DNA from 4 places in the Bacillus sp. JJ864 genome. Region 4 is predicted to be linked to each of the others. Evidence: riboswitches for the same ligand, from Rfam matches in the RefSeq annotation. Region 4 holds a riboswitch; each other region holds the start of a gene.

What was found. Region 4 has a riboswitch for thiamine pyrophosphate ahead of tenA (thiaminase II). Riboswitches for the same ligand answer to the same signal wherever they lie in the genome.
Region 1: linked by a shared signal. The riboswitch ahead of thiT (energy-coupled thiamine transporter ThiT) and the one ahead of tenA (thiaminase II) in region 4 are both predicted to bind thiamine pyrophosphate.
Region 2: linked by a shared signal. The riboswitch ahead of V7024_RS07825 (MTH1187 family thiamine-binding protein) and the one ahead of tenA (thiaminase II) in region 4 are both predicted to bind thiamine pyrophosphate.
Region 3: linked by a shared signal. The riboswitch ahead of thiC (phosphomethylpyrimidine synthase ThiC) and the one ahead of tenA (thiaminase II) in region 4 are both predicted to bind thiamine pyrophosphate.

The regions. Positions count from the first base shown of each region.
Region 1 is NZ_JBALLY010000156.1:9,966-13,176, forward strand. It holds gene feoB (ferrous iron transport protein B) at 1-1,253, opposite strand, end outside; gene V7024_RS20780 (FeoA family protein) at 1,250-1,477, opposite strand; TPP riboswitch at 1,723-1,824, shown strand; gene thiT (energy-coupled thiamine transporter ThiT) at 1,911-2,510, shown strand; gene V7024_RS20790 (response regulator transcription factor) at 2,638-3,211, opposite strand, start outside.
Region 2 is NZ_JBALLY010000041.1:36,613-39,823, forward strand. It holds gene V7024_RS07815 (ABC transporter substrate-binding protein) at 1-705, opposite strand, end outside; gene V7024_RS07820 (ABC transporter permease) at 702-1,502, opposite strand; gene V7024_RS07825 (MTH1187 family thiamine-binding protein) at 1,450-1,770, opposite strand; TPP riboswitch at 1,868-1,970, opposite strand; cyclic di-GMP riboswitch class I at 2,117-2,203, opposite strand; gene ilvA (threonine ammonia-lyase) at 2,439-3,211, opposite strand, start outside.
Region 3 is NZ_JBALLY010000020.1:101,961-105,171, reverse strand. It holds gene V7024_RS04535 (arsenic transporter) at 1-1,320, opposite strand, end outside; TPP riboswitch at 1,521-1,636, shown strand; gene thiC (phosphomethylpyrimidine synthase ThiC) at 1,884-3,211, shown strand, end outside.
Region 4 is NZ_JBALLY010000091.1:4,912-8,122, forward strand. It holds gene V7024_RS14990 (SH3 domain-containing protein) at 1-636, opposite strand, end outside; TPP riboswitch at 1,065-1,173, shown strand; TPP riboswitch at 1,234-1,334, shown strand; gene tenA (thiaminase II) at 1,420-2,115, shown strand; gene V7024_RS15000 (ABC transporter ATP-binding protein) at 2,084-2,827, shown strand; gene V7024_RS15005 (ABC transporter permease) at 2,824-3,211, shown strand, end outside.

The DNA of each region.
Region 1 (3,211 bases), on a different contig from region 4:
AGCAGCCTCTCTTTCTCCTGTTCAATCGTTCTCGCTGCCATAACGCCTGGTACATTACAGCCAAAACCGATAATCATCGGAATAAACGCTTTTCCGTTTAATCCAAAAAACTCCATAATCCGATCCATTACAACGGCAATACGCGCCATATATCCGGAATCTTCTAGTAATGAAATAAAGAAGAACAACGCAAAAATTTGCGGCACGAATACTAATACCGCACCAACACCAGCAATAATTCCATCTGTAATGAGCGATCGAATGAAATCAGACGCACCAATATTCGTAAGACCTGCTGTTACCCAATCTGTAAATGGACCGCCGACAAATGCATCAAATTGATCCGATAAAGGCGTTCCAATCCATGAAAACGTAACCTGAAAAATTAAAAACATGATTCCTAAAAAGATCGGTAGTCCAAAAATTTTATGCGTAATTAATTTATCAATTCTTTCCGAAAAAGGAATGCTTCCTTCTTTTTCATGACGAATCACATTTGTTTTCAACTTTTCAATATACGCTGCACGTACTCCGTATATATGCTGCTCTAGCGTAACATCCAATTCTGCTTCTAATGCAGAGCGAATTGCTACAAGTTCGTTATATACATGCGACTTAGTGAGTTCTTTCTCTACCACTTCGTTATTTCCTAAAAATTGCAGCGCAAGCCACCTTGCATGCTCATCATTTTCTCGCTGCAATTTCTCCATAACGCGCTGGATTCCTGTCTCTACCGTTTTACCGTATGAAAGAACAAACGGTTTCTGCTCCGCCTTATCGCTTTCATGAAGAGCAGCTAATAATTCCTCGCAGCCTCTTCCACTTCTTGCTATAACGGGAATAACTGTTACACCTAGCATTTCAGATAGCTTCTTGACATCAATCATAATCCCGCGCTGTTTTGCCACATCAATCATATTCAAACCGATAGAAAGTGGTTTTCCAAATTCTAATAATTGCAATGTTAGATGCATATTACGTTCAAATTGAGAGGAGTCCACAATATTTAACATATGATGAAACTCTTCTGTTAATAAAAACCGTGTAACAACCCCTTCATCACGGGATACAGGATTTAAATCGTATATACCTGGTAAATCTATTAACATTCCTTGCTTATTTTTTAACTTACCAATCTTTTTTTCTACGGTTACTCCGCTCCAGTTCCCAACATATTCATAAGAACCAGTAAGCGCATTAAACAATGATGTTTTTCCCGTATTCGGATTTCCTAGCAAAGCAACCTTGTTCACGCTAATTCCACCTTTATCATTTTCGCATCACAATGACGAATAGAGATTAATTGTCCACGGCATTCTAATGTACAAGGACCATTAAGCATTGCCTTTTGTTTTACACAAAGCTCGCAACCTTCAGAAAATCCAAATGAAGCCAAACGGCGTTTTAACAATTTATCAAGAGATTGTAAATCTTTTACACGTACTTTTTCATCTATACTCATATCAACTAAGTTCATAAATTATCCCCCTAAAAAGATAACGATAATTATTATCAATATAAATTATAACATGACTCTCTGAAAAAACACTATACACTATGCTGTGTATTTATTACTATTTTCGTACAATTCCATCTTATTTAACATAAAAATCGTTGCTATGTACGGCCAGTTGCTCTCTCCCTCCCTAAAAAAAGGGTTTTTATTTTCATTTGCCATTCTTAACCATTATTATTACAATAATAGTAACAATCTAAGAATCTCGTTGTCACAGGGGGAGCCTCGTTGCTGAGAGGGAACACTTTGTTCCGACCCTTTGAACCTGTTAGTTAATGCTAACGTAGGAATTGTGCAGACGTATATACATAAGTAGTGATTTATAATTTGTGTATTTCCATCCCTCTATGATAATGGTTCTTCTTTTGTAACTTGGATATAGGGGGACTTTTACATGCGTAACACAAATTTACAAGCAATGATAGAGGCAGCGATTCTCGCAGCATTGGCATTAGTCATCGACATTTTGCCGCTCTCTATTAAACTTCCAACAGGCGGTTCTATCTCATTTGCTATGATTCCAATTTTTATTATTGCTTACCGTTGGGGATTTAAAGCGAGTTTCTTAAGTGGTCTCGTTTGGGGGTTATTACAAATTGTTGCAGGAGATGCATCTATTTTCACACCGGTGCAAGCGTTTATTGAATACTTTATCGCCTTTGCCTTTATTGGCTTTGCTGGATTATTTCATGCACCAATTCAACAAGCAATTGCCAATAAACAAAAAGCAAAAACAATTACGTATATCATTATTGCTACATTTATTGGTAGCTTAGCTCGTTACTTTTGGCACTTCATTGCTGGCTTTATTTTCTTTGGACAATATGCACCAAAAGGACAATCAGCTGTTTTATATTCCTTTATCTTTAACGGCGTTACAATGATTGGTTCTTTCGTATTGTGTGCGGTTCTACTTGTCGTTTTATTTATAACAGCACCGCGCTTATTTACAGGCGTGAATAAGCATTATATAAATACAAAAAACATTGCTTAATCAGCAATATTTAGATGTTCTAATTATTTAAGAGATAGACAAAAATCCCGCTTTTCTAAAGCGGGATTTTTCTGCTACTTTCAATGAATGAAAGGAAAAAATATCTTTTCTCACAAACACCATTCCGTTATATCATGTTGATTAAATTATACTTTATCGCATATTGAACAAGTTCACTTTTCTTAGAAAGATTCAGTTTGTTCAACATTCTCGTCTTATGAGTATCAACCGTTTTTATACTGATCGTTAACTCTTGAGCAATTTCAGACAATGAAAATCCTTTAACAAGATACTGCAATACCTCTCGTTCACGTGGACTTAGAATTACATAAGGATTTCGGGACTCTGTTTCATTTTGTACTCTTTTTAACATCGTTGAAATTTCCTTTGGGCGAAGGTATAAGTACCCATCCATAACAGAATCAATAGCAGTGTATAATTCCTCATCTACAGCTGCTTTAGGGACATAACCTGAAGCTCCCGCGTTCATGATTAACGTTATATAATCCTCATCTTCGTGCATGGTGAGCGCTATGACTTTCGCTTGTTCATAACGTAATTTAATTTCTTTGAGAACCTGGATTCCATCTAAGCGTGGCATAGATATATCCAATATCAAAATATCAGGTTTTAAAATGTCGTAAAGTTGAAGGGCTTCAAGTCCATCAGAGGCTTCACCTACAACTTGTAAGGACGGTCTT
Region 2 (3,211 bases), on a different contig from region 4:
CACAAAATCTTTATCTTGTTTTGCATGTTTTTCACTAGTAATAATAACAGGACTATAATAATCTAGCGCTGGATCTAAATCTTTTAACATAATCGTATTCAGCTCAATGCCTTTTCTTTTTGCTTCAATACCATCCCAGCCATAATAGATCCACTCAAAATCAGCGTCACGGCCAATAGATTTAAAGAAATCCGTTTGTCCAAGTACAACCTTTTGCACTTTATTATAGTCTGCTTGATGCTTATCCATAATTGTTTTTAAAGTAGCTTCTTCAGCTGGTGCTCCCCAACCGCCATATCGTTTTCCTTCAAATGCTTTTGGAGATGTGATGTTATCCTTTTTTAAAGATGCAAATGCCGATGTATTATGTTGAATAACAGCACCGATAGATACGACTGGAATGTCTTCCACTCGCGCTGTTGTTACGTTCTCTTGATAACTTACACCAAAATCAGCTTTTCCTGATGCAACCATTTGTTCAGCAGACGTATTTTCACCTGGCTGAATAATTTCTACATCTAGCCCTTGTTTTTTATAATAGTCTTTCGTCTTTGCTACATATAAACCAGTATGGTTTGTATTCGGAAACCAATCCAATACTACTTTTACTTTCTCCTCTTTACTCTCTTCTTTCTTCCCTGCTGAGCAGCCTGCAAATGTAAATAATAAAGAAGCTGCTAATAACGCTTTTAACCCTTTTTTCATTTTTCTCCGTCCTTTCTGTAAACCCATGGTGCTGTTAGTCTTGCCATAAATTCAACAATAAAATACAAGAGTAGCGTCACACAGGCAATAACAGCAGCGATTCCAAACACACGAGCTGTTAAAAAAGATTTCGTCGCTCTTGTCAGCATAACGCCTAATCCTTCACTTGCCCCAAGCCATTCCCCAATAATGGCTCCCATTACGCTATATGTAACGGCAATTTTTAATCCTGAAAAAAAGTATGGCAGTACTGCTGGAAATTTCACTTTTTGATAGACTTGCCACTTGCTTGCCCGCATTGTTTGCAGCAACTTTAGCATCGCTTTATCTACCGTTTGAAAACCTTCTAAAATACTAAGTGTAATCGGAAAGAAGCATACGAGAATCACAACCATTACTTTTGGCAGCATTCCGTAGCCAAACCAAATAATAAATAACGGTGCGAGTACAACAATCGGAACGGTTTGTGAAATCACTAATAATGGATTAATTAACACACGGAATAATGGAATTACATCCATAATTATTGCAATGCTCGTTCCAAGTATAATTGCAAAAAATAATCCTATGAAAACTTCTTGTAAGGTCTGCACCATATTGGGAAGTAATAAATCTTTCATTTCTATCAGTTCATGTACAATTGCAGAAGGCTTCGGCAAAATCCACGGTTCAATATGGAATATGGAAACAGCGCCTTCCCATATTGCGATGAGAAGGAAAAGCCAAATTGTCGTAATCGCTATGTTAGATCTCTTCTGTTTTTTCATGCTCTTCACGATACTTCCACACTTTTTCATCAATCGTTACGCCTGTGCTTGGACGATAGTGAATTTTAATAGAAGTAATGACTTCTTCTGCCCCATCATCTATGCAAGCTTGCTGCGCACGTTTAATAATATTAAGAAGCTCGTCTAATTCCCCCTCCATCGTCGTTTCCATCGCGCCAACTTCATAGCGCACGCCTGATTGCTGAACAACCTCAATCGCTTTATCTACAACCGCATATACATCTTTATGTTTTGCTTGTGGTACAACAGAAAATGAAACTGTAACTTGCTGTGACATACTAAGTTCCTCCTTTAATTTCATATAAAAAGAAAAGGCTTTCCTGCCCAAAAGCAGGAAAGCCTTATATACAAGTTATCATAGAATAACAGTCGCTACGATTCTTGATACAACTCCCTACGCTGGCATTATCCAGATCAGGTTAAGGGTCGATGTATTGTTACATCCTCTCAGCCATACCGGCTCCCCTGTTTCAATTCGTCTTCATTGTAGCACGTATTATTTTTATGAACAAACAAATTTATTTTTTTCTTCTCAAAAATACTGTCTCAAGTTACTCTTCATATTTTTACACAAAAAAAGGGACCAATGTTATAAAAACATTGGCCTAAACCAACCCTATCAGTCCGGTAACTGGCTAGCATAGTCTTATTTGACCTTAGCTCCTATAGCTTTGCGACCTTGTGTTTCCACAAGTTTGCCTTTCTCGAGAACGAGTTGAACGATATGGGAGTTTTATGAGAATTAAACAATTCTCTGTCCACAGATTACACCATCTAGATTAGTTTGTCCACTTATTTGTACATATAAATATAAAATTTCAAAATAACCCTCTTGTAACATAATGTTAACAAACAGAGTAAATCACGTTTTTAATGTGTTATAATTACAAAAGAGCTAGCCTTTATAAGGGCTAGCTCTTTTTAATCAAACGTTTGTTTAAATATTTATTCAATGATTTCAATACTATATCCTTTCTTCCGCATTCCCATTAGCACTTGCTCAATATGCTCATTATCTTTCGTCTCAAGAGAAAGATGAAGCTGTGCATAACCTGGGAATACTTTCGATCCAATTCTCTCTAAGTGAATGTGAAGAACATTTGCTTCTAAATCGGTGATAATTTGCAATACTTGCTGCAATTGTCCTGGCTTATCTTTAATCATAGTTGAAATATGGACAAATCGTCCTGCTTCCACCATCCCGTGTTCAATAATACGAGAAATAAAATTAACATCAACATTACCGCCACTTATTACAGAGACAATCTTTTTCCCTTGCTCAGGCACTTTTCCATATAACAGCGCTGCTAATGAAGTAGCACCCGATCCTTCTACAAGTAATTTATTACGTTCTAATAACATAAGCATTGTCCGCGCAATCTCCATCTCATCCACACAGAAAATATCATCTACATAACGCTGCACAAGCTGAAAGGTGAGATCACCTGGTCTTTTCACCGCAATTCCATCGGCCATTGTAGGCGTTGATTGTACTGTCACCCTTTGTTTTTCCTGTAAAGATTGTTTCATACTCGGACATGCTAGCGCCTGGACACCATATATTTTCACTGATGGCTTTTGTTCTTTAATCGCCATCGCAACGCCCGCAATTAAGCCACCGCCTCCAATCGGACAAATGACCGCGTCAACATCATCAAGCTGATGCAAAATTTCTAATCCAACTGTTCCTTGTCCAGCAATCACATGCTCATCATCAA
Region 3 (3,211 bases), on a different contig from region 4:
AAGTAGCGTGAAAATGACAGTTGGCGGAATGACGAGAAATGTCGCTTTCATATACGTTCCCCAGCTGATATTTACTTTTCCTTTTCTTGTAATATACATCCACATTAAGGTTGCTAATGTACCGATTGGGAGTAGTAGTGAGCCCATGTCGCTACCGATGATGTTTGCAAGATAAATCGTTTTCAATGTAATCGGATCTAGTCCCATTTCGGTAAGTGCGATCGTACCAATCATTAAGGCAGGATGGTTATTAAAGATGTTAGAGAGGATAGAAAGTAAGCCGCCCATAATAAAGTCGGCATGAAATAAACTTCTGGTAATGAGTGGATGAAGTTTTGTAATGAGAAATTCGGTTAAACCGATGTTGTGAAGTCCATATACAATTACGTACATAGAAAATGCGAAAACTAACACATACCAGGGTGTTTTCTTAATCATGTCAATCGGTGGAATGCGCAGTTTGTACCATCTCCACCCAAGTAAAATAATAGAGCCAATGACCGCTGTGATGGCGATAGAAAATTGAAAGTACGATGCAATAAACAAGCTGATACGAACGCATAAAACAAATAATAGAATCCCGAACATAAATCGTGTTCGCTTACGATTTGCATCTATTTGGGGCCTTGGCTGCAATGGATGGAAAGATTTTTTGACGAAATTTTCATCTAAATGTATCGGTAAGACCGGGAGCGTTTTCGGTAATTGTTTTTGAAATATGAGGAATAATAGGAACGCCATAAAAAGAAGGCCTAAAGTGGCAGGAACAAATATCATTGCTGTATGCATGTATAAATCCATATGGACGATTTTCAAAGCGATTAAATTTACAATATTGCTTACACCAATCGGTGCACTTGAGGCGGTGGCAATGAGTGCGCCGCTTAATAAGTAAGGTACTTTTTGATCATGTGTAAGTCGTAAATGGTGTAACAAAAGCAGTAAAATGGGAGTTGTAATTAATATGCTACCATCATTATTAAAGAATAATGTCATGAGAAAACAAAGAAGATTTGTATACCAAAAGAGGCGAATACCAGAGCTTTTTGCTTTTTTTGCAAGTTGAACCGCGCACCAATGAAAAAAGCCAAAACTCTCTAGTACGATTGCCATAACAATGGTCGCCATAATTGTTATAGCAGCGCCAATAATTTTTGAGCTAATATCACCTAAGTCAGCAAAAGAAACGGTGCCGCTTAAAATGACAATCATTGCCCCAACTGTTGCTGGAATTGCTTCATTCATTCCTTTTGGTCGCCAAAAGATGATGAGCATAGTTCCGAGAAAAGCGAGTATGGTTATTGTAGATTGTAGGCTGATCAACTCTTTCACTCCTGTTCTTATAGTGAAGTGTCCGTACAAAGTATATTCCTATACCGGTTTATATTACATATGTATGACGTGTGGATTTTGCTTGTACTAAGTGAAATAACTATTTTTTGAGTGAAAAAGAAAAATGTAAATATCTTTGCATTTTTTAGACAATGATGTATGATAGGAGCGTAGTGAAAATTTAATCAGTGATAAACTAGGGGTGCCCGATAGAGCTGGGCTGAGAGAGAAGCGTGTTGAAGCTTCTTAACCCTTTGGACCTGATCTGGTTCGTACCAGCGGAGGGAAGTTGACGGCTTTACATAACAATGTCTTTATGTTGCCAGGTCCTATTCTTTATGATGGACCTGGCTTTTTTATTTGGCATTGCAAGCCGCTAGTTCTCGTCCTTGTCGCTAGAAAAGTGGAGCCGACTGTTTAGACCCGTTGGCTAAGGTTCTTTCGCACAGAAAGCGCTTTTTGTTTTCTCGTGCGGAAGGTTCTTAGACGGAAGGGTCTAGGAGGCGAAGCTGGATCTAAAGAAAAGTGAAGACACAGGGGAGGGAAAAATGATGAAACAATCTGTTTCAGCTGAGCAAATTGAGTTGAAGTCAAGTTTACCAGGAAGCAAGAAAGTATATGTAGAAGGTATGCGTAAAGGCATGAAAGTACCAATGCGTGAGATTGCACAAAGCGATACAAACGGTGTACCAAACCCGGCTATTCGTGTGTATGATACGAGTGGTCCTTATACAGATCCGAATTACAAAGTGGAGTTAGAAAAGGGATTGCAGGCGCCGCGCCGCTGCTGGATTGTGGAACGAGGAGATGTAGAGGAGTATGAAGGTCGTGAAGTGAAGCCGGAAGATGATGGGGTGAAAACAGCGTCTACACATACGCCTGTATTCCCGCAAATGGGACGGAAGCCACTTCGTGCAAAAGACGGGGCAAATGTTACGCAAATGCATTATGCGCGTAAAGGGATCATCACACCGGAGATGGAATATGTAGCCATTCGCGAAGGTATGGAGCCGGAGTTTGTGCGGAAGGAAATCGCTGAAGGGCGTGCTATTTTACCAGCAAATATTAATCACCCAGAAGCAGAACCAATGATTATTGGCCGTAACTTCCATGTGAAAGTAAATGCGAATATTGGGAACTCAGCTGTTTCATCATCTATCGCTGAAGAAGTTGAGAAGATGACGTGGGCAACGCGCTGGGGTGCTGATACAATTATGGACCTTTCTACCGGGAAAAATATTCATACGACGCGTGAATGGATTATCCGAAATGCTCCTGTACCAGTTGGAACAGTGCCAATTTATCAAGCGCTTGAAAAGGTAAACGGAATTGCCGAAGATTTAACGTGGGAAGTATACCGTGATACGCTAATTGAACAAGCGGAGCAAGGAGTAGACTACTTTACAATTCATGCTGGTGTACTGCTTCGTTACATTCCGCTTACAGCAAAGCGTGTAACAGGGATTGTATCACGCGGCGGTTCGATTATGGCGCAGTGGTGTTTATACCATCATCAAGAAAACTTCTTATACACACAATTTGAAGAAATTTGTGAAATTATGAAGAAGTACGATGTTTCCTTCTCTCTTGGAGATGGGTTACGCCCTGGTTCGATTGCGGATGCAAACGATGAATCTCAATTTTCTGAGCTTGAAACATTAGGAGAGCTTACGAAAATTGCTTGGAAGCATGACGTCCAAGTGATGATTGAAGGGCCAGGACATGTACCGATGCATTTAATTAAAGAGAATATGGATAAAGAACTTGAGATTTGTCAAGGTGCACCGTTTTATACGCTTGGACCGTTAACGACAGACATTGCACCTGGGTATGATCATATTACTTCTGCAATCGGTGCAGCGATGATCGGCTGGTTCGG
Region 4 (3,211 bases):
AACGACTTGTACTTGTGTTCCCTTTGCTAAAGAACCGATAATAGCTGTATTTGTTCCTGCTCCGCTGCGTATTTTTAACGTTGGAGTGGCAACAAAATAAGAACTTCCGCCTTGTACAGTAATTCCTTTTACTAATGGCTGATCGGCGTTAGATAAAAATTCTTTCTTTACATAACCGCTTGTTCCATTATGTATAACTTTATACCATCCATCTTGTTCTTCTTGAACAGTAACAAATTTCCCGTTTGGTAATACAGTAATAATTTCAGATTGTGTATTTGGTTCAGAGCGAACGTTTAATGCATCTACATTTACGATATATTGATTTTTTTCTAGTTTGGTTAACGAAATGGCTTCTTTTTTGACATAGCCAGTGTTATTGTGAGTGTGAACTTTGTACCATTCATTTGTTGTTTCAAGAATAGTAACGGGAGTGTCACGTGTAATGTTATCAATAACAGAGTCTGTTCCATTCGGGCTATTGTACATTTGTAATGTTTCCGTTTTTACATAACCAATGTTTGCTTTTGCTGTTTGCTCTGCTTCTACAGTATGTACATTAGAGTCTGCTATAGAGGGGAGCATAGCGGCAACTGCTACAGTAGTTGCTGTTAGTGTTGCAATTTTTAAATTCATATATTCATAGACCTCCTTATGTGATAAATTGGTATAATCTAAATTATAATATGAAGATATTAAGTTTGTAACATATTTATGGATGAAAAACAAACGAAAGCTTTTTTCTCTATATGTAAGTTACAAAACTTTTCTTTTTAGAGTGGTGAATTTGGCCGCGTATAGAAATGGGCAAGGCCTTTTTCTACCACATGCAAGGTTTAAACAAAAAGGAGAAAACAAGTAGCGGTCATGATGTATTTTGCATAGCAGCGACTTAAATGTCGAAAAGTGAAAATGGGTATATACTAAAAGGATAGCAGATTTATAGCTATTATGGAAAGAGCGAGAAGAAATTCGATTTTTTCTGAACTTACAGATAGGTAGAAGGAGAAATGAAAAGAGTTGCGGGTGAGATATTGTGATGGTATACTGACTATGTTAAATGAATATACTGCTAGGGGGGCTAGTGTTGCTAGCTGAGAGTAAGACCTATAGTCTTTGACCCTTGAACCTGATCTAGATGATGCTAGCGTAGGGAAGCAATTTGGACGATATAAATAATGTCCCCGTTTCTTTATGCATAGAAACGGGGACTTTTTTATTGAAAATTTTATAGAACACCACTAGGGGTGCTTAAAAGCTGAGAGAGGTAAAAACCTTAACCCTTATAACCTGATCTAGGTGATGCTAGCGTAGGGAAGTGGAAACAACAAATGAGTTTTTCTTTTGTTTGCTGTGGCCACTTCTTATATAGAAGTGGTTTTTTATTTGGAAACATATATACAGGAAGGGGAAGCGGAAATGACATTTTGTGAAAGACTATTTGAAAAGGTGCAACCTGTTTGGGAAAAGAGTCATAATCATCCATTTGTAACAGGAATGGGAGATGGAACGTTAGAGAAAGATAGATTTCAATATTATATTGTTCAAGATTATTTGTATTTGTTAGATTACGCCAAGCTATATGCAATTGGTGTTGTAAAAGCAACAAACCCAAAAGTGATGGCGAAATTTGCTGAACAAATTGATGGGATTTTAAATGAGGAAATGACGATTCATAAACAATATGCAAAGCGCTTAGGAATTTCTGTTGAAGAGATGGAATTAGCAAAGCCGTCTGCTATGAATCTAGCATATACAAACTATATGATGTCCGTTTCACAAAACGGTACACTTGCTGAGTTAATTGCAGCATTGCTTCCGTGTATGTGGAGTTATTGGGAGATTGGAAAGCGTTTAAATGCTATTCCAGGAGCGCGCGATCACGAATTTTTTGGTGAATGGATTCAAGGATATAGCTCTGATGAATATGGGAATCTTTGCGTATGGTTAATTGATTTATGTAATGAAATTGCAGTAGGGAAAACAGAAGAAGAACGAAATCGTTTAGAAGAGATTTTCTTATATTCCAGCCGTTTTGAATACTTATTTTGGGATATGGCATATCGTAAGGAGATGTGGGGTTTTGAGGAGCAAGAACATACTACAATTTCATAATGTTTCGTTTCGGTATGATGAGAAACCGATTATAGCGAATCTTGATACTGCAGTACAAGAAGGGGAATTCATTAGTATTATCGGGCCAAGCGGCTGCGGGAAAAGTACATTGTTTCGGCTTATTACAGGGCTTGAGAAAGAAAATGCCGGCACGATAGAGGTGAAGGGAACGACTCCTGTTGGCTATATGCCGCAAAAAGATATGTTACTCCCGTGGCGAACCATTATTGAAAATGCAGCTTTGCCTCTTGAATGTCAAGGAATGAAGAAAAAAGAGGCACAAATGAAAGCACAAGAGCTGTTGGAGCAGTTTGGACTGCAAGGGTATGAAAAGAAACAGCCAAAAGATTTATCAGGCGGAATGCGGCAACGCGTATCTTTTATTCGTACGTTGTTAACGGGCGGCGACCTTTTATTATTAGATGAACCGTTTAGTGCACTTGATGCATTAACGAAGGCATCTCTGCAAGAATGGTTGTTTGAACAATGGAAACATTGGCAAAAAACATTTTTGTTTATTACACATGATGTTGATGAAGCGCTTTATCTTTCTAATCGTATTTTTATCGTAACAGAGCAGCCCATTACATCATTGACTGAGCGGATTGTGCCGCTTGGGAAAGAGCGCTCTCGAAAAGATTTGCATCGCCCAGAAATGCTGGCATTAAAAGATGAACTCATTGGCATGTTGCAAAGACAGGTGCTTGTATGAAACGAATGGTAGATTATGTTCCGGCTATTATTGTAATTACAATTTTACTGATTGGATGGGAAGTAGGAGCACGGATTCTTGATGAAATGTACATTTTGCCGTCTCCAAGTGCTATTGTTCAAAAAATATGGGATTTGCGGGATATATTGCTTACAGTGCATTTACCAGCAACGCTTTCTGTTACTGTAATCGGTATTGTTATTTCCATTGTATTAGGTGTTGGGTTAGCGATGTTGATGAGTATGAGTACATTTGCTGAGAAGGCATTTTATCCACTATTAGTTGCTTCACAGACTATTCCCATTACAGCTTTAGCACCATTATTTGTTTTATGGTTTGGCTATTCGATTTGGAATAAGGTTGTTGTCACAGTACTGATTACAT